One region of the Telluria sp. ZB2R32 genome, then DNA from elsewhere that is predicted to be linked to it. Evidence: predicted binding sites of a transcription regulator. Region 1 holds the regulator's gene; each other region holds the start of a gene.
What was found. The regulator HrcA, encoded in region 1, represses chaperone genes, less so after heat shock. The targets are predictions, from matches to a motif close to TTAGCACTCNNNNNNNNNGAGTGCTAA.

Region 1 (10,350 bases):
AGGAAGCGGCTCGCGCCTTCGACGCCGCTGTTCGACCACTCCAGGGTCTGCTCCGGCGGCGAAGCGAACATCGTGAACAGGCGCGCGGTATCGGCGCCGTATTGTTCGATCTGCGCTGCCGGGTCGATGCCGTTGTTCTTCGACTTCGACATCTTTTCGGTGCCGCCGATCGTGACCGGCTGGCCGTCGGCCTTCAGCACGGCGTTCTGCGGACGGCCCTTGTCGTCGAAGGTCAGTTCGACGTCGGCCGGGTTGAACCAGGTTTTTTTACCGGACGCGTCGTCGCGATAATAGGTCTCGTTCAGCACCATGCCTTGCGTCAGCAGGTTCACAAAAGGCTCGTCGAATGTCACCAGGCCGAAGTCGCGCATGACCTTGGTCCAGAAGCGCGCGTACAGCAGGTGCATGACGGCGTGTTCGATCCCGCCGATGTACTGGTCCATCGGCATCCAGTAATCGTTGCGCGCGTCGACCATGGCGTCGTTCGAACCCGGCGAGGTATAGCGCATGTAGTACCAGGACGAATCGATGAAGGTGTCCATCGTATCGGTCTCGCGGCGCGCCGGCTTGCCGCATTTCGGGCAATCGCACTTGAGGAAGGCTTCGTCCTTGTTGAGCGGATTGCCGGTGCCGTCCGGGACCAGGTGCTCGGGCAGCACGACCGGCAGGTCGGCTTCCGGCACCGGCACCACGCCGCACTCGGCGCAGTGGATCATCGGGATCGGCGTGCCCCAGTAGCGCTGGCGCGAGATGCCCCAGTCGCGCAGGCGGAAGGTGATCTTCTTGTCGCCCAGGTCTTGCGCGGCGAGGTCGCCGGACACGGCGTTCACGGCCGCGGTGTAATCGAGCTCGTCGTACTTGCCGGAGTTGATGGTGCGGCCGTTTTCCTTGTCGCCGTACCACTCGTGCCAGGCATCCAAAGAGTATTCCTGGCCTTCGACGGCGACTACCTGCTTGATCGGTAAATCGTATTTTTTGGCGAATTCGAAGTCGCGCTCGTCGTGGCCCGGCACGCCCATCACGGCGCCGTCGCCATAGGTGATCAGGACGTAGTTGCCGACCCAGACCGGGATCTGCTCGCCGGTGACCGGGTGCGTGACCATCAAACCGGTCGGCATGCCCTTCTTCTCCATCGTCGCCATGTCGGCTTCGATGACGGAACCGAGCTTGCATTCGGCGATGAATGCCGCCAGTTCAGGGTTGTCCCTGGCGGCGTGCTGGGCCAGCGCGTGTTCCGGCGCCACGGCGCAGAAGGTCACGCCCATGATGGTGTCGGCGCGGGTGGTGAAGACGTACAGTTTGCCGTCGTTGATCAGCTCACCGGCATCGTCCATGACGACGTGCGGGAAGGCGAAGCGCACGCCGACCGACTTGCCGATCCAGTTGGTCTGCATGGTGCGCACGCGCTCCGGCCAGCCCGGCAGCTTGTTGTCGACGTGGTCGAGCAGCTCGTCGGCGTAGTCGGTGATGCGCACGTAGTACATCGGGATTTCGCGCTTCTCGATCGGCGCGCCCGAACGCCAGCCCTTGCCGTCGACGACCTGCTCGTTGGCGAGCACGGTCTGGTCGACCGGGTCCCAGTTCACGGTGCCGGTCTTCTGGTAGATGATGCCCTTCTCGAGCATTTTGAGGAACATCCATTGGTTCCACTTGTAGTACTCGGGTTTACAGGCGGTCATCTCGCGCGACCAGTCGATGGCCAGGCCCATCGATTCCATCTGCCCGCGCATGTGGGCGATGTTCGAATAGGTCCACTCGGCCGGCGGCACGTTATTGGCCATCGCCGCGTTCTCGGCCGGCATGCCGAAGGCGTCCCAGCCCATCGGCATCAGCACGTTGTAGCCGTTCATCCGCAGGTAGCGGTACATCACGTCGTTGATCGTATAGTTGCGCACGTGGCCCATGTGCAGCTTGCCGGACGGGTAAGGCAGCATCGAGCAGGCGTAGTATTTACCTTTCGGGAAACGTGGATCGTTCTCGACGGCTTTATAGGCATCGATCGACTTCCAGTACGCCTGCGCGGCCTGTTCTACTTCGGCGGGACTATATTTATCTTGCATGATGATCTGCGGACGGAATGTGGGAAGGGTGGGAGCGGCGAACGCTTTAGCAGAACATTATACTGGTTCATCTTGTACTGCGGCGAAGCGGCATGGGGGCGGTTTTATAGGCATCAGCCCGCGGCGCCGACCGTAGAGGTTGTGAAAAAAATCGTCAGGGCAAGGCGGCGCAACGCCGCCATGGCGATTTTTTCACAACCTCGTAGGGTGGGCTGACGGTTGAAACATGCCGATGCCAGAGCGCGTGCGTCTCGCGGCAGAATTCGTCGACGCCGTGGCGGGTGCCGAACAGGAAGCCGAGCTTTGCGGGGTGCAAGGGCAAGGCGGGCATGACGTAGCGGGAAATCGCGAGGAGGTCGGCGGCGGTCATGGCCGTTGCGGGCGAAGCTTGGTTAGCGCAGCACCAGTTCCAGCGCCGGCTTTTCGCCGTAGTCTTCGTAGCGCTCGTTGATGCCGCCGACGCAGAACACGATTTCGTCGACCAGGTCGGGCAGGCGCGCGCGCAGGGCGGCGCTGTCGGTGATGACGATTTCCAGCACCTCGTTCGGTTGCAGCCGGAACTTGGTCATGTTTTCTTCGTCACGCAGGTAGCTCAGGCAATCGACCCAGGTATCGATGGTGTCGCCCGAAGCGGTATGAAAGCCGAAAGCGCTGCGGCTCTCGGCCAGAAAACTGGCTTCGTTGACGATTGCGGCGCCGTTCAGTTCTGCCACTGCCATTACATCATCCTTTCACGCCGGTGTTCAATGCGAGTACGTCCTGCATGTCGTACAGGCCGTTTGCCTTGCCGGCGATAAAACGCGCGCCGCGCAGGGCGCCGTGGGCGTAGGTCACGCGGCTGCTCGATTTATGGGTGATCTCGATGCGCTCGCCGGTGCCGGCGAACAGGACCGTGTGGTCGCCGACGATATCGCCGCCGCGCACGGTGGCAAAGCCGATCGTCGACGGATCGCGCTCGCCGGTGACGCCTTCGCGGCCGTACACGGCGCAGTCCTTGAGGTCGCGTCCCAGCGCATCGGCGATGACTTCGCCCATTTTGAGGGCGGTGCCGGACGGCGCATCGACCTTGTGGCGGTGGTGTGCCTCGATGATCTCGATGTCGTAGCCTTCGGCAAAACTTTTTGCGGCCAGCTCCAGCAATTTCAGAGTCACGTTCACGCCCACGCTCATGTTCGGCGCGAAGACGACGGCGATCTGTTCGGCGGCGGCGGCGATCGCCGCCTTGCCGGCATCGTCGAAACCGGTGGTGCCGATCACGATCTTTTTGCCGTTGGCGGCGCAATACGCCAGGTGCGCGAGCGTGCCTTCCGGGCGCGTGAAATCGATCAGGCAGTCGGCATTCGCCAGTGCGCGCGCCAGGTCCGATTCGATCGTGATGCCGGTCAGCTGGCCGGAAAAGGCGCCGGCGTCGTGGCCGATGAAGGGAGAACCCGCGACGTCGAGGGCGCCGGCCAGGACGGCGTCGGGAGCTGCGGCGATCGCCTCGATCAGCATGCGGCCCATGCGCCCGCTGGCGCCGGCGACCGCGATTTTCAGTTGCGTCATGACAGTTTTACGGGGTGTTCGTGGAAGTGGCGGGCGTGGCGGGCGTGACCGGTTCGATCGGACGCGCGCTGGCGGCGGCTTCGGCCTTCTTTGCTTCCTTGACGACGTTACGCGCCGGACCGGCGATGCGGGCGATGTATTCGCGCTCGGTCGGCAGGTTGCCGCCTTCGAAGCGCTCGACCACGTCATCCTTGAAGAAAATGCTGACGCGGCTGGTGGTCAGTTCGCCATTGCCGCGCGCCAGATAAAACGGAAAGTCCCAGCGGTCGGCGTGGAACATGTCGGTCAGCATCGGCGTGCCGAGCAGGAAGCGCACCTGTTCGCGGGTCTGACCCACTTTCAGCTGGTTCAGCATTTCTTGCGAAACAAAGTTGCCTTGCTGGATGTCCGGACGGTAAGGCGAGAAGATCCACAGGAATTTCTGCAGCTTGGTGCCTTGCGTCGTTTGCGCACCGGCATTGGCCAGCGAGGCCGACAGGCCGGCATCGCTTTGCAGCGCCGCTGCGGACGTGTTCACCGGTGCGGCCGGCTTGGTCTGGTTGCGCCACGAGGCGCAGCCGGACAGCACCAGCGTGCAGGCAAGGCCCGCGGCGAGCGCGGCCCGGCCCCGGGAAAGACGAACTGCGCGATGGACAACGGCATCAAAGTGACGCATAAGTAACCTCAAACGTTTAAGCGGGAGCTTCCAAAACGCTATATCATAAAGCACTCCGCCCATCTACGAGTAACAAACATGAGTAACAGTCCCACCGACCTGAAGGCGAGCGGCCTGAAGGCGACCCTGCCACGCCTGAAGATCCTGGAAATTTTCCAGAATAGCGAAGTGCGGCACCTGACGGCGGAAGACGTCTATAAAATCCTGCTGGCCGAAAACATGGACGTCGGTCTGGCCACGGTCTACCGCGTGCTGACCCAGTTCGAACAGGCCGGCCTGCTGAACCGCAACCACTTCGAAACCGGCAAGGCGATCTACGAACTGAACGCCGGTTCGCACCACGACCACCTGGTCTGCCTCGACTGCGGCCATGTCGAGGAATTCTTCGACGAAGAAATCGAATCGCGCCAGAACAAGATCGCCGTCGAGCGCGGTTTTAAAATCGCCGAGCACGCGCTGGCGATTTACGGACATTGCATCAAGCCGGCGTGTCCGCATCGGAATGGCGGGTGATGGTAACTTGCCTGCAATGAACGACGGCGCCGATGGCGCCGTTTTTTGTTGGTGACCTTACGAATTGCTCAACGCATTCGACAGCAACTTCGCCGTGATATCGACAATCGGAATCACCCGCTCATACGCCATGCGCGTCGGCCCGATGACGCCGAGGGTGCCGACGATCTTGCCGTTGACCTCGTAGGGCGCGGTGACCACGCTCATCTCGTCCATCGGCACCAGGTTCGATTCGCCGCCGATAAAAATCTGCACGCCGCCGGCGCGGCTGGAAACGTCGAGCAATTGCATCAGGCCGGTCTTTTGCTCGAACATCTCGAACATCTGGCGCAGCGAACTCATGTTCGAGGACAGGTCGGATACCGACAATAAATTGCGCTCGCCGGAAATGACCATCTCTTCGCTGCCTTCTGCCATCGCCTCGCTGCCGGCTTCCACCGCCGTCTGCATCAGGCCGCCAATGTTCTCTTGCAGCTGACGTAGTTCCCCCGTCAGGCGCGCGCGCACTTCGTCGAAGGTGAGGCCGGCGAAATTCTGGTTCAGGTAATTTGCCGACTGCACCAGTTGCGTCGGCGTGTAATCGACCTCGGTGAGCAGCAGGCGGTTCTGGACGTCGCCGCGCGGGTCGACGATCACCAGCAGGATGCGCTTTTCGGACAGGCGCAGGAATTCGATTTGCTGGAACACCGATTCACGGCGCGGGCTTTGCACGACGCCGGCAAATTGCGTCAGCGAAGAGAGCATCTGCGCCGCGTTGGCGATGAGTTTTTGCGGCTGCTGGGCGCACAGCCGCATGCGTTCGGCATCGACGCCGTGCTGGCCATGCTGGCCATCGAGGTGCTGCACCGTCAGCAGCGTGTCGACGAACAGGCGGTAGCCGCGCGGCGTCGGCACCCGGCCGGCCGAGGTGTGGGGGCTGGCGACATACCCCATTTCCTCGAGGTCGGCCATGATGTTGCGGATCGTCGCCGGCGACAGGTCGAGGCCGGAAATTTTGGAAAGCGCACGCGACCCGACCGGCTGGCCGTCGGCAATGTAACGCTCGACGAGGGCTTTCAGCAGGGTTTGGGCTCGGGGTTCAAGTTGCATGGGGAGTGGTGGCGCGCAGAATGGTTGCACGGCTATTATGCACGCTCACGCGCGCGCTGTGCACTCACGCGTGTTCGCGCTTGAGCCAATCGAGCAGTTCATCGAAACTGGCGACGATGGCGTCCGGCTGCACGCCCTCTTCCAGGTGCCGGCGGCTGGCGGTGCGGTTCATCCAGACCGCGCGCAAGCCGGCGCGCTGGGCGCCCTGCACGTCGAGCAGCAAGTCGTCGCCGACGTGCACCGCCTCTTGCGGCGCCACGCCGAGCGCCGCGCAGGCGGCGTGAAAGATCGCCGCATCGGGTTTCGCGCGCCCGAAACCGGGCGCCGCCACCGAGGCGTGGAAATGGTGGGCCAGTCCGATCGTCTGCAGGTCGGCATTGCCGTTGGTAACCGAGCCGACCAGGACACGCCCTTTCAAGCGAAGCAAGCCTGGCAACACGTCGTCGTAGGGAATCACGGCGTTGCGCGCGGCGAAAAATTCGGTCATGGCCAGTTCGACCTTGTCCGCGTTTTCCCCCGCCTGTTCGAAGGCGGCGATCAGGCCGGCGCGGCGCAGGGCGCCGAGGTCGAGCTGGAATTCGGGACGGCGCGCCAGCAGCTCCAGGCGCGCCTGGCGCAGGCTGTCGATGCTGAAGCGTTCGGCCACGCGCGGCGCGTTGCTGGCCAGCCATGCGAACAAGGTCTGCTCGGCCTGCACGATGACGGGCGCGATCGGCCACAGCGTGTCGTCGAGGTCGAACAGGATGGCTTTGGGCCAGGGGCGGCGGTGGGATGGCTTCATGCCGGGGCTTAGTCGAAAGCGGTCGTCAGGGTGACCCAAGCATAGCGAGGCCAGCGGCGAAATGCAAACGGACGGCGCCAGCGGGAACGGCCCGCGTTATGGTGGCGCCGCGCGTGCCACTGCGCGTGCCACCGCACCGTTACACCCCGATACAAAGCCTAATGCGCGCGGGCCTTGTCAAATGCTCTAAAATGATGGGCAAACTTCCACCATGCGGCCCGGCGCCGTGCAATTGCGCGCCTTGCCCCTCCCCTTTTTTGGAGAAATTATGATTCGTTCCCCCCTGCGTGCCGGCATCGCGCTGGCATGCGCGCTCAGCCTGTCCGCCTGCGGCGGCGGCGACGGTGATGTGTACGTCGGCGGCACGGTTTTCGGCGTGACCAAGGCAGGCCTGGTGCTGACCAATAACGGCGGCGACGACCTCGCCGTGCCGGCGGGCGCCGCCGAGTTCTTTTTCAACACCCGTGTCGAAACCGACGCCGGCTACGACGTCAAGGTCAAGGCCGTCCCGCCCAACGTCGACGGCATCGAAAACTGCGTCGTCAGCGGCGGTTCGGGCCGGGCGGTCTTTACCATCACCAGCGTGCGCGTGATTTGCCAGATCCGCACCCATGCGCTGACCGGCAACATCATCGGCCTGAACGGCGCAACCGGCCTGGTCCTCGTGAACGGCACCGACCGCCAGGAGATCGTGCCGACGAGCACCGATCCGCAAGCCTTCCGCATGGCCCCGGTGACCGAAGACCTGCCGTACGGCGTGACCATCCTGAAGCAGCCGGCCGGCCGCCAATGCACGGTCGAGAACGCAACCGGCACGATGGGCGCGAGCGACATCGGCAACGTCATCGTGCGTTGCGCTTAATAATTCGTGGAGACTAATTTGAAGAAATCGATCCTGGCGCTGTGCGCGCTGACCCTGGCCGCCGGCCTCGCCGCCTGCGGCGGCGGCAAGTCGGGCCATACGGTCGGCGGCACCGTCACCAACCTGCAGGAGGGCACGCTGGTCCTCGTCACCAACGGGATGGAAGTCGCTATCCAGCCGCAACGCGACAGCAGCGGCAAAATCTTGCCGACGACGAACTATGCGTTCCCGAACCAGCTGGAATACGGCGAGGCATATAACGTCACGCTCAAGCAGATCGGCACCGACAGTCTCGGCCAGGCCATCTATCTACAGCCGTTGCACCAGGTATGCGGCCCCCTGAACATCCCGGGCAACGTCACGAGCGATACCGCGGGCCGCCTGTCCTCGATCAACATCGCGTTCGGCTGCGACTACGCCAGCCACAGCATCGGCGGCACGATCACGGGCCTGGCAGCCGACGGCCTGGTCCTGAACAACGGCGGCGCGACCCTGCGTGTGGCCAAGAACGATGCCGGCGTGTATCCGACGACCTTTGTCTTCGAAACTGCCGTCACCTACAAGCAGACCTATGGCGTAACGGTCCTGACGCAGCCGGCAGGACAGACCTGCAGCGTCGCCAACGGAACCGGCGAGATGGGCGACGAAAACATCACGTCGATCAGCGTTACCTGCGTTACCAATCCGGCCTGAGCGCATGGAGACATTCACAACACATATGTCGATCATTCCCAAATAAAATTAGACGTATATGTTGTGGTGCAGCATAATTGCACCTGTCTCCTCCAACTCTCCTCAGAAAAGAATTGGATTTAAGCCTACCCGCAACGGTGGGCTTTTTTTTGTCCGCGTTTTTGCAGGCGCCTTGGACAAAGGCTCAGCCGAACTTGGTGGCGCTTGGGAGGCGCTTGCCGGTGACTTTGACGATCGCCATTTTCTCGCTGCCGACCGACACCATGGCATCGGCGCGCACTTGCGCCTTGTAGCTCTCGGCACTGGCCCAGGTGGTGCCGACGACGGCGAGTGCGGCGACCAGGAACAGCGCTTCCATATGTTTGAGGACGTTCATTTCAGGCTCCCTTCGGTTGGATGTTTGCCCTGGTGCTTCTGCGTTTGGGCTGTCGATGGGAGTACTTTAGCAACGGTCCCTTTGCCCTTCCATCGGCATGCGACGAACTGCGCAAAGGGCGCGATGAAACGCGCGCAGAAGGGATATGGCGCGCTTGTGCAGCGCGTCACAGATGGTTTGAGAGGGAACGCGGCAGATGCCAACGTAGGGTGGGCACTTGTGCCCACGCGGGATGGTACAGATGATCAACCCTAAAATCGCGCCAGGCAGGAAGCGCGAAAATAAAGGGTTTGCGGTCTTCAAGAATACGAGCGCGTGGGCACGAGTGCCCACCCTACTCAAACCGGCTTCAGAAGATTCGCCAGCGCCACGTACTGCTCCAGGCTGACGTTTTCCGGCCGCACGCCCGGGTCGATCCCCGCTTCGAGCAACTGCGCTTCGGTGAACATGCCGGCCACGCAATTGCGAATGACCTTGCGCCGCTGCGAGAATGCCTTTTGCACCACGGCTTCCAGGGTCGGGCCGTCGACGGCCAGTTTGCGGCGCGTCGGCACCATGCGCACGATGGCCGAATCGACCTTCGGCGGCGGGTCGAAAGCAGTCGGCGGCACGATGAACAGCAGCGCCATGTCGTAGCGCCATTGCAGCATCACCGACAGGCGCCCGTAGGCCTTGGTGCCCGGTTCGGCCACCATGCGCTCGACCACTTCCTTTTGCAGCATGAAATGCTGGTCCTCGACCAGGTCCGCGAACTCGGCCAGGTGGAACAGCAGCGGGCTCGAGATGTTGTATGGCAGGTTGCCGACCACGCGCAGCTTTTGTCCCTCCGGTACCGGCAGTGCGCCGAAATCGAACTTCAGGGCGTCGGCCGAGTGCACCGTCAATTTCTCTTGCGGATAAGCTTTTTCGAGGCGCACCACCAGGTCGCGGTCGAGTTCGACCACGTGCATGTGGTCGAGTTGCTTGAGCAGCAGCGCCGTCATCGCCGCCAGGCCCGGCCCGATCTCGACCATCGCCTCGCCGCGGCGCGGATCGATCGCTTCGATGATGCTGGTGAGGACGTGGTTATCGGTCAGGAAGTTCTGGCCGAAGCGCTTGCGTGCTACGTGTTTCATTCGTACTTTCGTTAATGTGATGCGGTGCGACTGGCCGCCACCATGCCCATGGCGGCGCGGATCGCCTCTTCCATGCTGCCGCAATCGGCCCGGCCGAGACCCTGCGCGGCCAGGTCGAGCGCGGTGCCGTGGTCGACCGAGGTACGGATCAGCGGCAGGCCGAGGGTGACGTTGATGCCGCGCCCGAAGGTCGCGTGCTTGAGCACGGGCAGGCCCTGGTCGTGGTACATGGCGAGCACGCAATCGGCCTCGTGCAGATACTTCGGCTGGAACAGGGTGTCGGCCGGATACGGCCCGCGCGCATCGATGCCGCGCGCCTGCGCCGCCGCCAGGCTTGGCGCGATGACCTCGATTTCCTCGCGCCCCAGGTAGCCGTTCTCGCCCGCATGCGGGTTCAGGCCGGTCACCAGGATGCGCGGCGCCGCGATGCCGAATTTACTGCGCAGGTCGGCGTGCAGGATGTCGAGCACCTGCGCCAGCCCCTCCCGCGTGATCGCGCCAGGGACGTCCTTCAGCGGCAGGTGGGTGGTCGCCAGCGCCACGCGCAGGTAGGGCTGATCGCCGCCCGGCTGGCCGGCCAGCATCATGACCACCTTGGGCGTATTGGTCTTGTCGGCCAGGTATTCGGTGTGGCCGGAAAATGCCACGCCGGCCTGGTTGA
Region 2 (10,350 bases), 600 kb from region 1:
GAACGCGGCGCGCCGCATCATTCACTGGCGCCAGAACCTGCCGCAGCTGACGCGCGGCGACATCTCCTTCTTCGACGCGCCGGAACCGGTGCTGGCGCTGCGCCGTACCCTGGAGGGAGAAGCGACCGTGCTGGCCGCGTTCAATCTGTCGAATGCGCCGGTGACGATCGACTGGCCGGAGACGGCATCCGCGCAGGACCTGGCCGGTCATGGCTTGCCGGGCGAAGCGTCGAATGGGCAGGTGACGCTGCCGGCTTATGGCGCGTGGTTCGGAACAGTCGCTTAAAGAAGTAGGGTGGGCACTTGTGCCCACGCGGGATCACGCCATGCGGCCACGCGGCCTTTACATCGTCGTCGACGCATGCGTTGGCATGTTGGTTTGGTGTTCGATTGCGCTGCCGTTCGACCGCGTGGGCTCGAGAGCCCACCCTACATTACGCGTCTGCCGATAGTACTTTTCAATCCAGCGACTTGGTCTCGACGCGGCGGATCCCGCGCCGCCAGTCGTCCAGCGACACCACCGTGTCGCCCGCCGTGTCTTCGACCAGGATCTGGTCGCCGCTGCGCGCGACCAGGAAACTCTCGCGCCGGTGGACCTTGTCGGCGCGGTTCTCGACAAAACTCAGCTGCCAGTATTCGCGGCCATTGATGAGGCGTGGCGTCTGGTCGTCCTCGATGACGGCGCCGTGCGCCTTGCCGCGCGAGCGCTGTTCGATCTCCGCGGACCAGCTTTTGATTTCCGGCAGCGCCAGCAGCGCAGCCATCGCCTGTTCGCGCGTCACCGCCGGTTCGGCAGGTTGCCGGACGACCGGCTTGGCCGGTTGCGGCGCCGGGGCGGGCGGCTGTCGGTCCTTGCAGCCGGCGAGCAGAAGGGCAGTCAGCAGGGAGCCGGCCAGCAATACAGCGCGTGACATCATGGTAAAACCTCGTGAAAAACGAGACGCCATACTAGCCGATGTGTGGTTACCGGGCAATCTCGGCCCCGGCATGGGGCGCTGACGTGGAGCCATCGGGATGCTTCGCAATTGTTGCCGCAAGCCAACAATTGAATATATGCGTAGAATTGATGGGCTAGCATATAGTAATTAATAAAAACTATATCAGCCATTCGCTCTCCGCATGCCTGGCATGGTCCGATGCGCCCGATCCCACCCAACGAACACAAGTACACGCAATGAATCTGTTATCGAACATGAAGATCGGGCAGCGCCTCGCGCTCGGCTTCGCCGTCGTCCTGTCGCTGTCGATCGTCATCACGGTCATCGGCATCCTGAAGCTGAACGCGGTGGCCGACGCCGCCGAAGAGATGCTCGACCAGCCGGTCAAGAAGGAACGCATGATCAGCGACTGGGCCGCCAACATCGCAGTGGCCGTGATCCGCACCTCGGCCATCATCAAGAGCAGCGACGCCTCGCTTGCCGACTTCTTCGCCAAGAACACGGCCGAGACCAATGCCAAGGCGTCGACCTACCTGAAGGAGGTCGAACAGCACCTGTCCACGCCTGAAGAAAAGGACGTCTTCGCGAAAATGCTCGCGCTACGCGGCGCTTATGCGGGTGGACGCGCGGAAGCTGTGCGCCTGAAAAGCGAAGGCAAGGCGGAAGAAGCCATGCAGGTGCACGACAAGGTGTACATCCCGGCGGCCGAAGCCTACCAGGCCAATATCGCCGCCCTGGTGACGCTCCAGCGCAAGCAGGTCGACGATCTGCGTGGCGAGATCCAGCAGGTCAAGGCCGAGAGTCGCCGCACGGTGGTCCTGCTCGGCGTCCTCAGCGTCGCCTTTGGCGCCCTGTGCGCATGGTGGCTGACGCGCTCGATCACGCGGCCGGTGCAGGCTGCGGTGGCGCTGGCGCGGCGTGTGGCGGCCGGCGACCTCGGTTCGCGCCGCCAGGCCACGGCGAAGGATGAAATCGGCGCGCTGCAGGATGCGCTGGCCGACATGAACGATAAATTGCTCGGCCTGGTTGGCGGCATCCGCAACGGCGCGCATGCGATCGCCACCGCGTCGTCGCAGATCGCGGCGGGCAACCTCGACTTATCAAACCGCACCGAGCAGCAGGCCGGTTCGCTGGAAGAGACGGCCAGCTCGATGGAAGAGTTGACCTCGACCGTGACCCGGAACGCCGGCAACGCGCGCCAGGCCAGCGTGCTCGCCACCTCGGCCAGCGAAGTGGCCGGCCGCGGCGGCGCGGTGGTGGCGCAGGTGGTGCAGACCATGGCATCGATCAACGCGTCCTCGAAGAAGATCGCCGACATCATCGGCGTGATCGACGGCATCGCCTTCCAGACCAACATCCTTGCCCTGAACGCGGCGGTGGAAGCGGCGCGCGCCGGCGAGCAGGGACGCGGCTTCGCGGTGGTGGCAACCGAAGTGCGCAACCTGGCGCACCGTTCCGCGGCGGCGGCCAGGGAAATCAAGGTGCTGATCGGCGATTCGGTGACGGAAGTGGACCAGGGCGCCAGGCTGGTCGACCAGGCCGGCGCGACGATGAGCGAGATCGTCGGCAGCGTGCGGCGCGTGACCGACATCATCGGCGAGATCACGGCCGCGACCGACGAGCAGAGCGCCGGCATCGGCCAGATCAACGCAGCGATCAACCAGATGGACCAGGTGACGCAGCAGAACGCCGCCCTGGTGGAAGAGGCGGCGGCCGCGTCGAACGCCATGCACGAGCAGGCCGGCCAGTTGCTGCAGGCGGTCAGCGTGTTCAAGCTGGCCGACGCGGAGCAACCGGCGCCGGCGCGTCTCGACAAGCCGGTGGCGCGGCCAGCCGCGCTGCGTGCGCGCCTGGCGTAAGCTGCCTTACCGCTCGTGCGCGATCTCTTCCTTCAGCGAGGCCATGTCGATCACGTAGCGGAAGCGCACGTCGCCCTTTTCGACCTTTTTGTAGGCATCGTTGACGTCCTGGATGCGGATCATCTCGATTTCCGGGCCGATGCCGTGCTCGGCGCAGAAGTCGAGCACTTCCTGGGTCTCGGCCAGGTTGCCGATCAGGGAGCCGGCCACCGAACGCCGCATCTGCGCCATTGACATGTTATCCAGCGGCGCCAGCGGTTCCAGCGCGCCGACCACGCACAGCACGCTGTCGCGCTTGAGCAGTTCCACAAAAGGATTCAGGTCGTGCTTCTCGGGGACGGTCGAGAGGATGAAGTCGAAGCTGGTCGCCAGCTCCTCGAGTGCCTTGCTATCCTTCTCCAGCACTGCCTTGAAGCCGAGCTTTTGCGCTTCCTCGATCTTCTCCCTGGTGGTGGTGAACAGCGTCACCTCGGCGCCCATCGCCTTGGCGATCTTGGCCGCCATGTGGCCCAGGCCGCCCATGCCGATCACGCCGACCTTGTCGCCCGCCTTGACGCCCCAGTGCTTCATCGGCGCATAGGTGGTGACGCCGGCGCACAGGATCGGCGCCGCCACTTCCGGTTTCAAGGCGGCCGGGATCTTCAGGACGAAGTCTTCCTTCACCACCAGCAGGTTCGAATAGCCGCCGAAGGTGTTGTCCTTGCCGTAGATGTTCTCGCCGGCTTTCGCCTTCGGCACCATCGGGCCGTTGTAGGTCGCCAGCCAGCTGTTCGGGCTGCCGCAATAATTCTGGTCGCCGCATCGGCAGGCGTCGCACTGGCCGCAGCTGTCGACCATGCAGCCGACGCCGACCAGGTCTCCGACCGCATGGCGCGTGACCGCCGGCCCGACCCTGGTCACGCGGCCGACGATTTCGTGGCCCGGCACGCAGGGATAGACCGTGTTCGACCATTCGTTTTTCACCTGGTGGATGTCCGAATGGCAGACGCCGCAATACAGCACGTCGATTTCGACCTCGTGCGCGCCCGCTTCCTCGCGCTCGAATTCGTAGGGTTTCAGGCGGCTGAAGGAGTGCTTCGCCGCATAGCCGGTGACGTTGATCATTATTCGCTCCTTGGTTGGGAGCGGGGACGATAGGCCGATGATGCAGCCGCGTCTGTTAGTTCACGCGCTCAGGGCGCAGGCGGGGTGTATTTGACGTGCGTGGAGCGCGGCTGTTCGCACGGCGGGCATGCCCGCCGGGGTTAAATGACCCGTTAGCCCAGCTGTAAACCGTTTTCCTCGCACCATCCCGCCAGCGCCGCGCGCGTCTGCGCCTCGCGGAAATCATGCCAGCGGTCGGTCAGCCCGTGCTCCTCGATCAGCTTGCTGAAACGTCCGTAAGCACCGGCACGCTTGAATATCTGGCGGACGTTCGCGACATCGTCCGGCATCGCCGCGTCGGCGAAATCGAACACCAGCTGGATTCCGAGGTCGAGCGTGCGCATATCGGGCACCTCAACGTAGCGCTCCGAGGTATCGATATCCTCGGGCAAAGATGGCAGTTCCTCGCCCCCCATCTCCCACCGTACGTGTACTTCGCCGGTATCGAGTGATACCCAGGCCTCTGCGCCGGTATCCGGCTCCGACACCATCAACACCGCGTCTTCCAGATCTTCTGCATTCACAACAGCCATCGTCTTCTCCCAAAAGTAAAAAGCCCGCAAGGCGCGAACCGTGCGGGCTTTTATCAAGTGCGTCAGGACGCCGGCGAACCGGCGCGACGGCAAATTACATCATGCCGTCCATACCGCCCATGCCGCCCATACCACCCATGCCGCCCATGCCGCCGGCTGGCTTGTCTTCGGCAACTTCCGAGACCATGCAGTCGGTGGTCAGCATCAGGCCGGCGATCGACGCTGCGTTCTGCAGGGCCGAGCGGGTGACCTTGGCTGGGTCCAGCACGCCCATTTCGACCATGTCGCCATAGGTGCCGTTGGCGGCGTTGTAGCCGTAGTTGCCCTGGCCGGCCAGCACGCCCGAGACGACGACCGATGCTTCTTCACCGGCGTTCTGGACGATCATGCGCAGCGGCTCTTCCATTGCGCGCAGGACGATCTTGATGCCGGCTTCCTGGTCAGGATTGTCGCCGGTGACTTGCAGGTTGGCGCGGGCACGCAGCAGGGCGACGCCGCCGCCTGGCACGATGCCTTCTTCGACGGCTGCGCGGGTCGCGTGCAGCGCGTCTTCCACGCGTGCTTTCTTTTCCTTCATTTCGACTTCGGTGGCAGCGCCAACCTTGATCACGGCAACGCCGCCGGCCAGCTTGGCCACGCGCTCTTGCAGCTTTTCGCGGTCGTAGTCCGAGGTCGCTTCTTCGATCTGGATACGCACTTGCTTGACGCGCGCTTCGATCGATTCGGCAGCGCCGGCGCCGTCGATGATGATGGTGTTTTCCTTGCCGACTTCGACGCGCTTGGCCTGGCCCAGCTCTGCCAGGGTGACTTTTTCCAGGGTCAGGCCGACTTCTTCGGCGATGACCTGGCCGCCGGTCAGGACAGCGATGTCTTCCAACATGGCCTTGCGACGGTCGCCGAAGCCTGGGGCTTTCACGGCAACGGTCTTCAGGATGCCGCGGATGTTGTTGACGACCAGGGTCGCCAGCGCTTCGCCTTCGATGTCTTCGGCGATGATCACCAGCGGACGGCCGGCTTTCGCTACTTGCTCCAGTACCGGCAGCAGGTCACGGATGTTCGAGATCTTCTTGTCGCACAGCAGGACGAACGGCTGGTCGTGGATGGCGACTTGCTTGTCCGGGTTGTTGATGAAGTACGGCGACAGGTAGCCGCGGTCGAACTGCATGCCCTCGACGATGTCGAGTTCGTCGTTCAGCGACTTGCCGTCTTCGACGGTGATGACGCCTTCCTTGCCGACTTTTTCCATCGCTTCAGCGATGCGCTCGCCGATCGAGTAGTCCGAGTTGGCCGAGATCGCGCCGACCTGGGCGATTTCCTTGGTAGTGGTGCATGGACGGGCGATCTTCGCCAGCTCTTCGACGGTGGCAGCGACTGCCTTGTCGATGCCGCGCTTCAGGTCCATCGGGTTCATGCCGGCGGCAACGAACTTCATGCCTTCGCGCACGATGGCTTGTGCCAGCACGGTCGCGGTGGTGGTGCCGTCGCCGGCGTTGTCGCTGGTCTTCGAAGCGACTTCCTTGACCATCTGCGCGCCCATGTTCATGAGCTTGTCTTTGAGTTCGATCTCTTTCGCGACCGAGACGCCGTCCTTGGTGACGGTCGGAGCGCCGAAGGCGCGGTCCAGCACGACGTTGCGGCCTTTAGGACCCAGGGTGACCTTGACTGCATTGGCGAGGATGTTGACGCCTTCAACCATCTTGGCGCGCGCTGCGTCGCCGAAAATTACTTCTTTAGCTGCCATTTTTTGTTTCTCCGTTATGTCGTGAGATGTTCTGAGGGAGGAGGATTACTTGACCAGCACGGCCATGATGTCTTCTTCACGCATCACCAGCAGTTCCTGGCCGTCGACTTTGACCGACTGGCCCGAGTACTTGCCGAACAGGACGCGGTCGCCGACCTGGACTTCCAGTGCACGGACTTGACCGTTTTCCTGGACTTTGCCGTTGCCGACGGCGAGGATCTCGCCCTGGTCTGGCTTCTCGGCAGCTGCATCAGGGATGATCAGGCCGGAGGCAGTCTTGGTTTCCTGGTCGAGACGCTTCACGATAACGCGATCGTGCAGTGGGCGAAGGTTCATGCAAAACTCCTTTATTCAGTGGTTTGGACTAGCGTTTGTTTGCTTCGATATCCGCCTCGCGGTATGCGCTGCGGCTTTGAAAGAGTTGTTAGCACTCTCAACTAACGAGTGCTAATTATAGGGACGACATCAGGGTATTTCAAGCGGCCATGTTGCAAAATAAACTGCGTCGGTTTGATCGTGCTCAACGTATGCAAGCAGGGTGATGTGCTCCGCTAGTCTTTGCGCAGGCACAAAGCGGAGAGACTAGCATTGAATGGACAGGGCTTGACGCACTGTTGGGAGGTAATTGAGCAAGATCAAAGGACTGTTTGAAACGGTGGAGGAGGGTGCTGGAGCGCCCCCGCACGCCCTCTGGAACGCCATCTTGCCAAACACGCTATCCTGTTGACTGTCAAACCTTATCCAACCTATAGTACCGAATGATTTCCGAATTCCAAGACTTATCCGACAAAATCGAGCGGCTCGCCGAGCTGGTCGGGTCGCTGCGCAGCGAAAATGCGCACCTGCGCCAGACGAACCTGGTGCTCAACGAGGTCAACATGGCGCTCGTCGAACGCCTTGTCGAAGTCCAGCACAAGGTCGAAGCAGTCATCGAGCAATTGCCCGCGCCCGAATCCGACGCTGAAGCGGATGAAGCGAACGACGCCGTACCCATCGAACCCGAGGCCGCCCGATGATTTACCTGGATGTGACGATCATGGGCCAGCCCTACCGCCTGGCCTGCAAGGAGGGCGAGCAGGCGACGCTGCGCGACGCCGTGCGCTATCTCGACGGCAAGATGACCGCGCTGCGCGACTCCGGCAAAGTCAAGGGCAACGACCGCATCGCCGTCATGGCCGCGCTCAGCGTGGCCGCCGAATTCCTGTCGGTAAAGTCGCCGCAAGGTCCGCTGTCGGACATGACGATGCTCGAAGTGAAACAAAAACTGGAAGCGATGCACAGCGTCCTCGACCAGGCCCTGGCACAGCAAGAAAATTTGCCGTGAGCGGCCAAATTCGTTTGACATGACGGTTCAAGCGAGTAAACTGCGAGGCACCCTGCGGTGTTCGAGATTGCCATATATTCCTTGAACCATTTACATGCATAGGTTGCGGGATAGTGTTTGATGGGCGTGAGCGTCGCTAGTTCGACGAACCCGAAATTGAACTGACTGTGACCACCTTGAGCCATCAGGTTCGGGATGCCGGCAAAAAACGGCACAGGCGGGGCTATATTCCATAAAAGCGGTTGCGGGCATGTGCACGCAGCCGTTTTTTTATGCCCGTTTAGGTTTGAGATGCACAAAGGAGTTTTGCGCGATGCGCTACTGGTTGATGAAATCCGAACCCGATGAAGTCAGTTTCGACGACGTTCTCGCGGCGCCCGCGCAGACGGTCGCCTGGTTCGGCGTGCGCAACTACCAGGCGCGCAACTTCATGCGCGACGCCATGCAGATCGGCGACGGCATCCTGTTTTATCACTCCAGTTGCACCGTTCCCGGTGTCGCCGGCATCGCCGAAGTCGCGAGCGGTCCTTATCCGGACGCCAGCCAATTCGATGGCGCCGGCAGCTATTTCGACCCGAAAGCCACGCCCGGGCAACCGCGCTGGATATCGGTGGACGTGCGCGCCAGGGAAAAGGGACGTTATTTGCCGTTGGCCGCCATGCGATCGATGACGGCACTCGAAGACATGGTCTTGCTGCAAAAAGGCAGCCGCCTTTCCATTTCGCCGGTCACTAGTGCGCAGTGGAATACCATCGTCGCATTTATCCGCAATACATCCTGATCGGGTATTTTTTATCGGAACTGCAAAAGTGCTTGTGATATTTAGATGATTAGCTAATAATCGATCGCATGAGCACTGTATTCAAAGCCTTGTCCGATCCGACCCGCCGCAAAGTCCTGCAATTATTGCGGGGCGGACCCATCGGCGCGGGGGAGCTTGCCGACATGTTCGACGTCTCCAAGCCCACCATGTCGGCCCACTTCGCCGTGCTCGTCAATGCAGACCTGATCGAGGCCGACAAGCAGGGGAGGAATGTGACTTACCACCTCAAGTTGTCGGTTCTGGAAGAGGCGCTGCTCGCTTTTGCACAAACGTTTGGATTGCAGGTCACCCGGCCGCAAGACGGCCATTCCGAAGTCAAATCGCACCAGGAGAAGTCATGAACCGAGCTTTCCCGCTGGGCCGCGCGCTGTTTGCCGCGGTGTTGATTGTTGGCACGTCCGCCGCCCTGAAATGGGCCGCACCGGAATACCTGTCGCCCGAATGGGCGCAGCGCTTTACCGGCGCGCTGCTCGGTTGCATCGTCCTGTTCTACGCGAACGTGATTCCAAAGTCGCTCACCGACATCGCGCGCCTGCAGTGCTCGCCCGCGGCCGAACAGGCGGCGCGCCGCTTTGCCGGCTGGAGCCTGGTGCTGGGCGGACTCGGCTACATCCTCGCCATGCTGCTGGCGCCGCTGGCCAGCATGCACCTGGTCGGCGGCGTCGTGCTCGCCGTGGCACTGGCGGCGGCGCTGCTGCGCTGCTTCGGCATCGGCCGCACTGCGGCACGCGGCTGAGGAGAACCCACATGTTTGCCATGCTGATGGGACTGAAGTCGATTACGCCGCGCGAGTTGCAGGGGCGCCTGGGGAAAGACGGAATCGCCGTGTTCGACCTGAATGCGCGCCAGGCCTGGCTGCAGGCACGGGTGCCGGGCGCGCGCAACCTCGCGCCCGACTTCGACGCCGCCGCGCTGCCGGCCGAGCGCACCACGCCGCTGGTTTTCTATTGTTCGAACCCGCTGTGCCGCAAGGCGCCGAACGCGGCGCGGCGTGTGGAAAAGCTCGGCTATACCGATGTGCGGGTCATGTCGGCGGGAATTACGGGCTGGATGAGCGCGGGATTGGCGACCGACAGCGGCAGTTGACGTATGCAGGGAGGGGAGGGATTGGCAACACAATGCGCCGAAGATGGTAGGATTTGCGTTCCATAACCTGATTCGGAGTCAAGAGTTGGCAATTGCAATACCGCCCTGTGTCGAAGAGGTCCAGGCCATCCGTGCCGTACCCGATATCCTGCAGACCCTGGCCGACCTGACCGGGCTCGGATTCATCTGTGTTGCCCACGTCACTGCCACCGAGTGGACCGCCTGCGCCGTACTCGATCGCCTCGACTTCGGCCTGAAGCCGGGCGATCCCCTCGACGTGACGACGACGCTGTGTGAAGACGTGCGCGATACGGGCCTGGCGATCGTCATCGATTGCGTCGACGACAGCGCGCAGTACAAGGACCACCCCACGCCGCTCATGTATGGATTCCAGAGCTATTTCTCGATACCGCTGTTTCGTCCCGCGGGCGCCTATTTCGGTACGCTCTGCGGGATCGATCCGGCCCCTGCAGCATTGAGCAACAAGACCACCACGACCACCATGCGGCTGTTTGCCGAGCTGATCTCGAAGCAGCTCGACCCGCACGGGCCGGCTGTTCGCTGAGCATCGCTACGCGTCCGGTGGGAGGGCGGCGCAGCCGTTACAATCGTTCCTGCGTTCCATTTCCCACTTCAAAGCACAACATGCATCGATACCTTTTCTCCGGCCTGCACCGCCGTGGCCCGCTGACGCACACCAGTAGAGGGCCGCGCTGATGGACCCGCTCCTGATCCTGGCCCTGCTGGCGATGGGCGCCTTTGGCGGTTTTGCCGCCGGCCTGCTCGGCATCGGCGGCGGCATGATCCTGGTGCCGTTTATTACCATGATCCTGACGGCGCGCGGCGTGCCCGAGGCGTTGGTGGTGCACATGGCGATCGCCACCTCGCTGGCGACCATCATGT
Region 3 (10,350 bases), on a different contig from region 1:
GACCTGGCCCGAACTGCGCACCACCTCCGGCAGCATCGCCTCCGGCACCCCGAACAGGTCGAGCAGCGCCGGGTCCCAGCGCATCGTGTGGATGTTGTAGAGCATCGTGCGCGAAGCATTGCTGACGTCGGTGACGTGGCGCCCGCACAACTGATAGGCGAGCCAGCTGTCGACCGTGCCGAAACACAGTTCGCCGCGTTCGGCGCGTGCGCGTGCGCCCGGCACGTGCTCGAGCAGCCATTGCAGCTTGGTGGCGGAAAAATAGGCGTCCAGTTCGAGGCCGGTGCTGCGCGCGATCGCGCGTGCGTGGCCCGCCTCGCGCAGGCGGTCACAGGCGCCGGCGGTACGGCGGTCCTGCCAGACGATGGCGCGCGCGATCGGTTCGCCCGTGGCCCGGTCCCAGACGACGGTGGTCTCGCGCTGGTTGGCGATGCCGACGGCGGCGATTTGGGCGGCGGACACGCCGCTGTCCGCCAGCACCTTGCGCGCGCAGGCGAGCTGGCTGTTCCAGATATCGAGCGCGTCGTGCTCGACCCAGCCGGGCTGCGGGAAATGCTGGGGATATTCCTGCTGGGCGCAGGCGACAACCTGCCCCTGGCGGTCGAACAGGATGGCGCGGGAACTGGTCGTTCCCTGGTCGAGGGCAAGGATATATTGTTGCGGCACGCGTCCTCCGCTGAAATTCAGTGTAAAGCAGGCCGATAGGCCGGATTCTGTGTAGTGGTCTCCCTTGCGGGACGCCCCTATGACAGCCATTCCTCTAGGCGCCGAATTACTCCGGCGCTCAAGCTTCCTACCCGCACGCTCCGCGAGCAACATCAACGCGTGCCTATTTGGAATTGCTCCGAGTGGAGGTTACCGCGTTTCACCGTAACTGAATACGCTCGTCTCTGTGGCCCTGTTCCTCGCCTTATACCACCGGCTTGCGCCAGCGGCTTTCGGCGGACGGCCGTTAACCGTCACCCCGCTCTGTGGAGTCCGGACCTTCCTCCCGCCGGTACCTTGCGGCACCAGCCAGCGGCTGTCTGGCCTGCTTCACGGGGTGCATTGTAACCGATGCACATACGCGCCGCCATTTCTGAAAATCGGTGTCGCCATTTGAAAAGCCCGGCGCGCATCGATTGCATAGAATGCCACGATGCCCGGCGCGGCCGGGGAACCAACAAGGATGACCGACACATGACGCACCCTTCCCGCACCGGCGGCCAGATCCTGGTCGATGCACTGCACGTCCACGGCGTCGATACCGCCTTCGGCGTGCCCGGCGAAAGCTATCTCGACGTGCTCGACGCGCTCCACGACTCGCAGATCCGCTTCGTCATCAACCGCCAGGAAGGGGGCGCCGCCTTCATGGCCGAGGCTTACGGCAAGATGACCGGCAAGCCCGGCATCTGTTTCGTCACGCGCGGTCCGGGCGCCACCAATGCCTCGATCGGCGTGCACACGGCCTACCAGGACTCCACGCCGATGATCCTGTTCATCGGCCAGGTCGGCAACGACTTCATCGACCGCGAAGCCTTCCAGGAAATCGACTACCGCCGCATGTACGGGCAAATGGCGAAATGGGTGGCGCAGATCGACCGCGCCGACCGCATCCCCGAATACATCGCGCGCGCGTTCCAGATCGCGACCAGCGGCCGTCCCGGTCCGGTGGTGCTGGCGCTGCCGGAAGACATGCTGGTCGAGACCGCGCGGGTGGCGGACACGCGTCGCTACCAGCCGGTGCAGGCCGCGCCTTCGCGCGCCCAGATCGACACCTTGCGCGCCATGCTGGCGGAAAGCCGGCGCCCGATCGTGCTGCTGGGCGGCGGCACCTGGAACGCGCAAGCCTGCGCCGACCTGCAAGCCTTTGCCGAAGCCAACGCGCTGCCGGTGGCCTGCACCTTCCGCTTCCAGGACCTGCTCGACAACGCGCACCCGCACTACATCGGCGACGTCGGCATCGGCATCAACCCGAAGCTGGCCGCGCGCGTGAAGGAGGCGGACCTGATCATCGCCATCGGCCCGCGCCTGGGAGAGATGACCACCGGCGGCTACACCCTGCTCGCGTCTCCCGTTCCGACCCAGCGCCTGGTCCACATCCACAACGATCCCGAAGAACTGGGCAGCGTCTACCAGGCCGACCTGATGATCGCCAGCGGCGCGCCGCAGGTGACAAGCATGCTGGCAGCGATGGAACCGGTCGACGCGGGCGCCTGGCGCCACACGGTGGCCGAAGCCCGTGCCGAACTGGCCGCGTACCAAGAGCAGCCGCCGATCTTCAAGGACGGCACTGCCCCGCTCGACCTGTGGCAAGTGGTGCAGGACATGATGGCCACCCTGCCGCACGATACCATCGTCACCAATGGCGCCGGCAACTACGCGTCCTGGGCGCACCGCTTCTACCGCTACGGCGGCATGCGCACGCAACTGGCGCCGACCAATGGCGCCATGGGCTACGCCGTGCCGGCCGGCGTGGCGGCCAAGATCGTCGACCCGCGGCGCACGGTCGTCACCTTTGCCGGCGACGGCGAATTCATGATGACCGGCCAGGAACTGGCCACCGCGGTGCAGTACGGCGCCGGCGTCATCATCATCGTCTTCAACAACAGCATGTTCGGCACCATCCGCATGCACCAGGAAAAGACCTATCCGGGCCGCGTGTCGGGCACCACCCTGCACAACCCTGACTTCGCGGCGCTGGCGCACGCCTATGGCGGGCATGGCGAAATCGTCGAACGCACGGCCGACTTCGCGCCGGCGCTGGCGCGGGCGCTGGAACATGCCAACGGCAAGGGGTTGCCGGCGCTGATCGAACTGCGCTACGACGGTAACCTGATCACGCCGAATGCGACCCTGGATGCCATGCGCCAGGCGGCGCAGGCGGCCAAGGCGGGCTGATGTAGGGTGGTCGGCTCCACCCGCCCGGATGAACAGCCTGCAACGGTAAAGCCGCCCACCCGTTACGTATGAACGGCCCGCGGCCCTGCAGGCACCATGCATGCGTTACGCGTGGGCGGCGTTCAGGCCGCGTGTCAATCACGCGTGAGGTGGAGCCGACCACCCTGCAAGTCCTGGCAACGCCACCATCACGGCCTGGACCTCCTACCCGGCCGGCATACCTCCACACCCCTGCTCCGATTGCCAAACGCAACTTTGCGCCAAACGGGCTATGCTGCTCGACAGCGGGCCACGTCGGTCCGCAGGCAGGCATGCGCTTCCCCAGAAGCGCGGAAGCAGAATAAAAGGAGAGACAGCACGTGAGCAACACCCCAGAAGTGGTCTTGTGCATTCCCGGCCCATGGGACAGCAGCAGCGCCCTGGCCGACGAAATCATCGCCAGCGGCACCGGTTATCTCCTTGAAGGAAAAGTACTGCGCGATACCGAGACCGGTTTCAGCTGCGAACTCGCGTTGCAGCGCGCCGATCCTGCACTGGCGGCCGATTTCGCCAAGGCCGGCCCGCATTGGGCCAGGACCGAAGCGATGGCCGACATCGACATGCACCGCACGGTCGCCTACCTGGTGGCGCCGGGCGGTTCGCGTGAAGCGGCCGATGCGATGATGCGCGCCGGCGCGGCCATCATCGATGCCGGCGGCCTGGGCGTGAAAGTCGACAGCACGGGGATCGCCCATGCGCCGGCCTACTGGATCGACATGAGCGAACAGCTCGAGGCCTTGACCGTACACCGGGCACTGGTGGTCTACGTGGCCGGCGCCGACGTGTATTCCTGCGGCATGCACAACTTCGGCCTGCCCGAGGCGATCACCAGCGCCGACAACAAGACCGAAGCGGCCGACATGCTGCGCTTTTTCACGCGCTACCTGCTCGAACATGCGCCCCGGTTCGAGGACGGCCATACGTTTTCGGTCAGCGCGGGCAAGCCGGTGTACCGGGTCGAACGGACCGCGGCGCTCGACTACGGGCCGGGCTCGCTGTTCAACAATCCCTACGGCGCCTGGCGCCTGACGCCGGTGGCCGCGGAAAAGAAGGGCAACTGGTGGACGCGCAATCGTCAATAGAACTCAGGGCGCCGGCAACAGTGGCTCCAGTCCGGCCGGCAGCGGGACAGGTCCATCGAAAACGCTCTGCTGCTCCGTCGGATGCGTGAAGAATAGCGCGACCAGCGCGATAAAAGCCCAGACGATGGCTTGGCGCAGCAGTTTCATGGCAACTCCTTTCTGTGTGGGCCGACGGATGTTTTACTGTAGAGCGGCGCCTGCACGCCTGCCAGTGCGCACGCTTGGCGCGCTCCAGGCCGTTGGACGACATGCGTGCCCGGCAGCGGAACTGTCGCGTTTGCGCACGCCGTCAGCATCCCTGCATGATCCCGTTCGTTGCCGATTCGTCAGTACGTCCCTCTGGTAGAATACGCGCGACCCTTTTCATCGTGCCGGTGCTCCATTTCCGGCATGTGCATGCAGCACCCGCCACCATTCAACCCATGTTTAGTTTCTTCAAAAGAAAAAAAGCCGCCCCTGAAACGCCGGCACCAAGCGATGCCGTGCCTGCGCCAGCCGCGCCCGTAACCATTCCGTCGCCTGCACCCACCCCTGTTCCGCCATCGCTTCCCGAAGCCGACCTCTTCATCGAAGAGACCGCCGAGCGCCCGGTCAGCGAAGCGGAAAAGAAAAAATCCTGGATGTCGCGCCTGAAGGCCGGCCTGTCGAAAACCTCGAGCAACCTGTCGCTGCTGTTCGTCGGCGCCCGCATCGACGAAGACCTGTACGAGGAACTCGAAGCGGCCCTGCTGATGTCGGACGCCGGCATGGACGCGACCCAGTTCCTGCTCGACAGCCTGCGCCGCAAGGTCAAGGAAGACAAGCTGCTCGACGCCGCCGCCGTGAAAGCCGCGCTGAAAACCCTGATGGTCGAGATGCTGGCGCCGCTGCAAAAGCCGCTCGAACTGGGCCGCCACGAGCCGCTGGTGATGATGATCGCCGGCGTCAACGGCGCCGGCAAGACCACCACCATCGGCAAGCTCGCCAAGCACATGCAGCGCTCGGATCAATCGGTGTTGCTGGCCGCCGGCGATACCTTCCGCGCCGCCGCGCGCGAACAATTGATGGTCTGGGGTCAGCGCAACAACGTCACCGTCATCTCGCAAGCCTCGGGCGACCCGGCCGCGGTCGCTTTTGACGCGGTGCAGTCGGGCAAGGCGCGCGGCGTCGACGTCGTCATGGTCGATACCGCCGGCCGCCTGCCGACCCAGCTGCACCTGATGGAAGAGCTGAAAAAGATCAAGCGCGTGATCGGCAAGGGGATGGAGGGCGCGCCGCACGAAGTCCTGCTCGTCATCGACGGCAACACCGGCCAGAACGCGCTGGCACAGGTAAAAGCCTTCGACGACGCGCTGCAGCTGACCGGCCTCGTGATCACCAAGCTCGACGGCACGGCGAAAGGCGGCGTGCTGGCCGCGATCGCGCGTACGCGTCCGGTGCCGGTGTACTTCATCGGCGTCGGCGAAAAGCTGGACGACCTGCAGCCGTTCGATGCCGAAGAATTCGTCGAAGCACTGCTGGGTTGAGAGACAAGCGCCGATGATCGAATTCCACTCTGTCTCGAAAAAATATTCCGTAGAGGCTACTGCCCTGCGTGAAGTTTCCCTCAACATCAACAAGGGCGAGCTGGTCTACCTGGCCGGCCCGTCCGGCGCCGGCAAGTCGACGCTGATGAAAATGATCGCCGCCATCGAGCGCCCGAGCAGCGGGCGCGTGATCGTGTTCGGCCAGGACATCGGCCAGCTGACCAAGGCCGGCATCCCCTTCCTGCGCCGCAAACTGGGCCTGATCTTCCAGCACCAGCGCCTGCTCAACGACCGCAACATCCTGGCCAATACGATGCTGCCGCTGCTGGTGTCGGGCGCGCCGAAAGCCGGCGCCGAGCAGCGCGCACGCGCCGCACTCGACAAGGTCGGCCTGCTGGAGCGGGCCAAGGCGCATCCGCTCGAACTGTCCGGCGGCGAGCAGCAGCGCGTGGCGATCGCGCGCGCCATCGTCAACCGGCCGCAGATCATCCTGGCCGACGAGCCGACCGCGAACCTGGACCGGGTGGCGGCCGACAAGGTGCTCGACGCCCTGCGCGCCTTTCATTCGGTCGGCGTGACCTGCCTGATCTCGACCCACGACGAGCAGGTGCTCGACGGCGCGGCACGCGTGATCCGGCTCGAACACGGCCAGCTGGTGCCGCATGTGGCTGCCAACCGTGGAGGTGCGGCATGAGCCCGTGGTTCCGCGAGCACCGCTTCGCGCTCGGCTCGGCGCTGACGACCCTGCGCAAGGCGCCGGGCAGTTTCCTGTTCAACGTGCTGGTGGTCGCGGTGGCGCTGGCGCTGCCGTTCGCCGGCATCACCCTGCTCGACAACGTGCGTCCGATGTCGGAGCAGCTCTCGGTCGATCCGGAAGTGAGCCTGTTCATGCGGCCCGATGCGCCGCGCGAGGAAGCGCTGGCGCTGGAGCCGCAGCTGCGCCAGATCCTGCAGGGCAGCCATGCGCAAATCAACTTCGTGCCGCGCGAGCAGGCGCTCGACGACCTGAAAGAGCGCAGCGGCCTGTCCGCCGCGCTCGACACGCTGGGCGTCAATCCGCTGCCGGACAGCTATGTGATGAAGCTGGACGGCTTTTCCAGCGCGCGCGACGCCGCCCGCATCGACAACATCGTCGAGCAGATGGGCGCCCTGCCCCAGGTCGACACGGTGCAGGTCGATTCGGCCTGGGTCAAGCGCCTGGCCGCCCTGCTCGGCATCCTGCGCCTGGCCCTGCTGCTGTTGGCGATTACGCTGGGCGTGGTCGTGATCGCGGTGGTGTTCAACACGATCCGCCTGCAGGTGCTGACCCAGCGCGAGGAAATCGCCGTCTCCAAGCTGCTGGGCGCGACCGACAATTTCATCCACCGCCCCTTCTATTACACGGGCGCCCTGCTCGGCCTGTGTGCCGGCGTGGTGGCCCTGGGTGCGGTGATGCTGGCGCTGAACCCGCTGAATGCGGCGATTGCCGAGTTCGCGCGGCTGTACGCGTCGGAGTTTCAATTGGCGCCGCTGGGCGTGCTGGAAGTGGCAGGCTTGCTGGCCATCAGCGCCGGCCTGGGCTTGATCGGCGCCTTGCTGTCGGTGCAACGGCACCTGGCGCGCATGCGCTGAGGGGTTCTCTCTTCGTCACGACGGGTGATACGGCGCAGGCCGTCTCACCCGTTTTTGTTTCGAGGCCATATTGTGGCTTTATGCAATATCGCACGTCCCCGCTTGTAGGCATGCATGCCGCCGCTACGCCAGACAGCGGCGCATTTGGCCGCCGATCGCCTTCTTTCGTGCGCCAACTAACAGAAACGGGCTATCCGCTGCCCGTAACCTGAGCCCTGACCGCTCACGCAAGCCCAGCGCATTTGATCAATCTCAACAGTTTTACAAGTTTCTGCTCTACAGTAAATTAGCGATTTTTCGATTCTTTCAAGAAATACTTTGACGAACCTTAAACGCCCGGCCGTTTTTGGCAGGTCGCTAGCACTCCTACATGGGGAGTGCTAATATATGTTCTCAAGCGAAGGTATACAAGGTCTGAAAACGCATTCTGTACACAATCTGTAACACGTGTACAGTCCGCATCCGGGATGTCCCGGCGGCGTAGACGATGCAGCAAAGATTATTTACGGGGAAAAATATGATGTCCGCACAATCCGCATTGGTTCCGACCAGCAATCGTGCCCTGAACCTCGGTTTCACTGGCAATCTCGGTAACATCGACGCGTATATTTCCGCCGTCAACCGCCTGCCGATGCTGACCCACGAGGAAGAGGTCTCGCTGGCTAAGCGGTTGCGGGATGCGAACGATCTCGACGCCGCGCAAAAGCTGGTGCTGTCGCACCTGCGCCTGGTGGTGTCGATCGCGCGCGGCTACCTCGGGTATGGTTTGCCGCACGCCGACCTGATCCAGGAAGGCAATATCGGCCTGATGAAAGCCGTGAAGCGTTTCGACCCGAACCAAGGCGTGCGCCTGGTGTCGTACGCCATGCACTGGATCAAGGCCGAGATGCATGAGTACATCCTCAAGAACTGGCGCCTGGTCAAGGTCGCCACGACCAAGGCCCAGCGCAAGCTGTTCTTCAACCTGCGCAGCAACAAGGTGGGCCTGGATGCGATGACCCCGACCCAGGTCGACGACCTGGCCAAGCTGCTCGACGTCAAGCGCGAGGAAGTGATCGAGATGGAAACCCGCCTCTCGGGCCGCGACATCGCCCTGGAAGCGCCGACCGACGACGAAGACGACAAGTTCTCGCCGATCGCCTACCTGTCGTCGGACCAGCAGGAGCCGACCCGCGTGCTCGAAGCCGAGCAGGTCACGCGCCTGCAGTCCGAGGGCCTGGAAACGGCGCTCGGTAAACTCGACCCACGCTCGCGCCGCATCGTCGAAGCGCGCTGGCTGGCGAACGACGACGGCTCCGGCGCCACGCTGCACACGCTGGCCGAAGAGTTCGGCGTGTCGGCCGAGCGGATTCGCCAGATCGAGTCGGCAGCATTGAAGAAGATGAAAGGTGCGCTGGCGGCCTACGTGTAAGCCAGTCAGTCACTCCAGCAAGACACGGCGGCCCCGCGAGGGCCGCTTTTTTATTCGCGTTGCGTTGCAGTGATGCCGCGCCGCGTGGTAGCGACGGGTGAAGGCGGGCATGCCCGCCCTACGGTGACCCATATCGTTGGCCTTTGCGTAATGTAGGGCAGGCATGCCCGCCTACGGCGCTCGATCATCGCTTGCCGTCGATCTCGCAACCAACGGTCATGCTCTCGGGCCGCGTGGTAGCGACCGGTAAAGGCGGGCATCCGTAACGTAGGGCAGGCATGCCCGCCTACGGCGCTCGATCATCACGTACGCCGGCCAGCCTTAAGTCTTCTCCATCTGCTGCCTGGCATACCCCGCCCCCGACCCGTTCGGCGTCAGCTCGAGGTAGGTTTTATAGGCCGCGCGCGCCTTGGCCTTGTCCCCTGCCCTGAAATACGCGTCGCCCAGGTTCATGTACGCAATCGCCCGCGACGGGTCCATCTTGACCGCATTCTCGAACCACCTGGCCGCTTCCGCATACTTCTCCTGCTTGTAGAAAACGAAGCCCAGGTTGTTGGCCGCCAGTGCGAAGTTCGGCCGCAATTTCAAGGCCTCGGTGAACTGCGCCTCCGCCTGCGCGTACTGCTTTTCCTTGTACAGCAGCAGCCCCTGGTCGTTCGCCCGCTGCGCCTTCTGGCGCTCCGACACCGGCAGCGCGGCCGGCGCGGTGATGCGCGTTTCGCCGCCCTGCAAATCCTTGACCACGACGCTGGCCGCCGCGGTCGACGCCTGCGCATCGAGCCTGGTGTTCAGCGCGATCGCCTCGTTCGACAGCTGGGTGGTCGCGGTATTCAGGAATTCGCTTTCTTCCGGCAGCTCGAACACGAATTCGCCGCCCTCGGAACCGGGCAGGCTGCCAAAGGCCGGCGTCTGCTGCGACACGCTCGACACCGCCGGTGCGATGTACGCGGCCAGTTCGGTGCCCGTGATCAGGCCGTCGCCGTTCAGATCGCCCTTGCCGCCAAGCGCCTGCAGCAGGGTCCAGGTGAACACCGAATGGCCGTTCGGGCCGCCGTCCGACACCAGCTGGTCGGTACCGCCGGCGGTCAGCATTTGTCTCCCCAGGCGGCGCGCGTTATCGCGCAGGAATGCGCCGTTGGCGCCGCCGCGCGTCAGCCCGAGGCCGCTGTAGCACGCGTCCATCACGAACAGCGCGTGCTTGGCCGGCAGGCTCTCGGCGATGTTCTGGATCTCGGTCATCGGGATCGCATCGGTCGCCAGCTTGTCCGGGTCGGCGTCGACCGGGACGATGTAGCCCAGGTCGCGCCCCGAACTGAGCTTGCGCGTGGCGCCGTGGCCGGCGAAGAACACGAAGATGCGGTCGTTCGGCTGCAGCCTGCCGTGCGCCAGGCGGTCGTGGAAGGCGGCGAGGATGCCGGTGCGCGTGGCCTGCTCGTTCTTCAGGGTGAGCACGCGCTCGGGCGCGAAGCCGAACTTCTGCACCAGCATCTGCCCAACACCCTCGGCGTCGCGCACGGCGTACTGCAGCTGCGGCCATTTCTGGTACTTGTCGATGCCGACCACGATCGCCCACGAATTGGCGTAGCCGGTGGCCGCCGCGCGCGGCACCGCTGCCGGCGCGGCCTGGCCCGCCACGGTGAAGGTGTGCCCATCCCAGCCGGCAAACTGGTAGCCCTCGGCCGTCAAACGGTCGAGGATCGCGGGCAGCGCCTTGACGGTGCGCTCGTGGATGTCGTGGAACAGGATGATGCCGCGCCCTTCCTTGTCGACGGTGCGCAGCACGCGGTCGGCGATCGACGACGGCACCGGATCGGCCCAGTCC

Region 2: a site for HrcA is predicted at 6,639-6,665, ahead of groES (co-chaperone GroES). Genes of this name have one in related genera too.
Region 3: a site for HrcA is predicted at 7,475-7,501, ahead of rpoH (RNA polymerase sigma factor RpoH). Genes of this name have one in related genera too.

The regions. Positions count from the first base shown of each region.
Region 1 covers NZ_JCASIG010000002.1:890,018-900,367, forward strand. The annotation lists gene leuS (leucine--tRNA ligase) at 1-2,060, opposite strand, end outside; gene AC56LG_RS08980 (hypothetical protein) at 2,215-2,430, opposite strand; gene AC56LG_RS08985 (barstar family protein) at 2,453-2,779, opposite strand; gene dapB (4-hydroxy-tetrahydrodipicolinate reductase) at 2,784-3,605, opposite strand; gene AC56LG_RS08995 (outer membrane protein assembly factor BamE) at 3,613-4,260, opposite strand; gene fur (ferric iron uptake transcriptional regulator) at 4,339-4,773, shown strand; gene hrcA (heat-inducible transcriptional repressor HrcA) at 4,831-5,862, opposite strand; gene AC56LG_RS09010 (HAD family hydrolase) at 5,927-6,643, opposite strand; gene AC56LG_RS09015 (hypothetical protein) at 6,912-7,505, shown strand; gene AC56LG_RS09020 (hypothetical protein) at 7,524-8,198, shown strand; gene AC56LG_RS09025 (hypothetical protein) at 8,383-8,574, opposite strand; gene rsmA (16S rRNA (adenine(1518)-N(6)/adenine(1519)-N(6))-dimethyltransferase RsmA) at 8,913-9,689, opposite strand; gene pdxA (4-hydroxythreonine-4-phosphate dehydrogenase PdxA) at 9,701-10,350, opposite strand, start outside.
Region 2 covers NZ_JCASIG010000002.1:290,594-300,943, reverse strand. The annotation lists gene AC56LG_RS06400 (alpha-glucosidase family protein) at 1-286, shown strand, start outside; gene AC56LG_RS06395 (hypothetical protein) at 459-917, opposite strand; gene AC56LG_RS06390 (methyl-accepting chemotaxis protein) at 1,175-2,797, shown strand; gene AC56LG_RS06385 (NAD(P)-dependent alcohol dehydrogenase) at 2,804-3,901, opposite strand; gene AC56LG_RS06380 (hypothetical protein) at 4,054-4,473, opposite strand; gene groL (chaperonin GroEL) at 4,568-6,214, opposite strand; gene groES (co-chaperone GroES) at 6,260-6,550, opposite strand; gene AC56LG_RS06365 (hypothetical protein) at 6,973-7,230, shown strand; gene AC56LG_RS06360 (cell division protein ZapA) at 7,227-7,538, shown strand; RNA gene ssrS (6S RNA) at 7,585-7,766, shown strand; gene AC56LG_RS06350 (EVE domain-containing protein) at 7,852-8,319, shown strand; gene AC56LG_RS06345 (autorepressor SdpR family transcription factor) at 8,388-8,702, shown strand; gene AC56LG_RS06340 (hypothetical protein) at 8,699-9,097, shown strand; gene AC56LG_RS06335 (rhodanese-like domain-containing protein) at 9,109-9,447, shown strand; gene AC56LG_RS06330 (GAF domain-containing protein) at 9,533-10,012, shown strand; gene AC56LG_RS06325 (sulfite exporter TauE/SafE family protein) at 10,164-10,350, shown strand, end outside.
Region 3 covers NZ_JCASIG010000001.1:867,593-877,942, forward strand. The annotation lists gene glpK (glycerol kinase GlpK) at 1-666, opposite strand, end outside; RNA gene rnpB (RNase P RNA component class A) at 687-1,037, opposite strand; gene AC56LG_RS03730 (thiamine pyrophosphate-binding protein) at 1,180-2,880, shown strand; gene AC56LG_RS03735 (DUF4261 domain-containing protein) at 3,240-4,001, shown strand; gene AC56LG_RS03740 (hypothetical protein) at 4,005-4,148, opposite strand; gene ftsY (signal recognition particle-docking protein FtsY) at 4,424-5,506, shown strand; gene AC56LG_RS03750 (cell division ATP-binding protein FtsE) at 5,520-6,200, shown strand; gene ftsX (permease-like cell division protein FtsX) at 6,197-7,117, shown strand; gene rpoH (RNA polymerase sigma factor RpoH) at 7,635-8,528, shown strand; gene AC56LG_RS03765 (polysaccharide deacetylase family protein) at 8,850-10,350, opposite strand, start outside.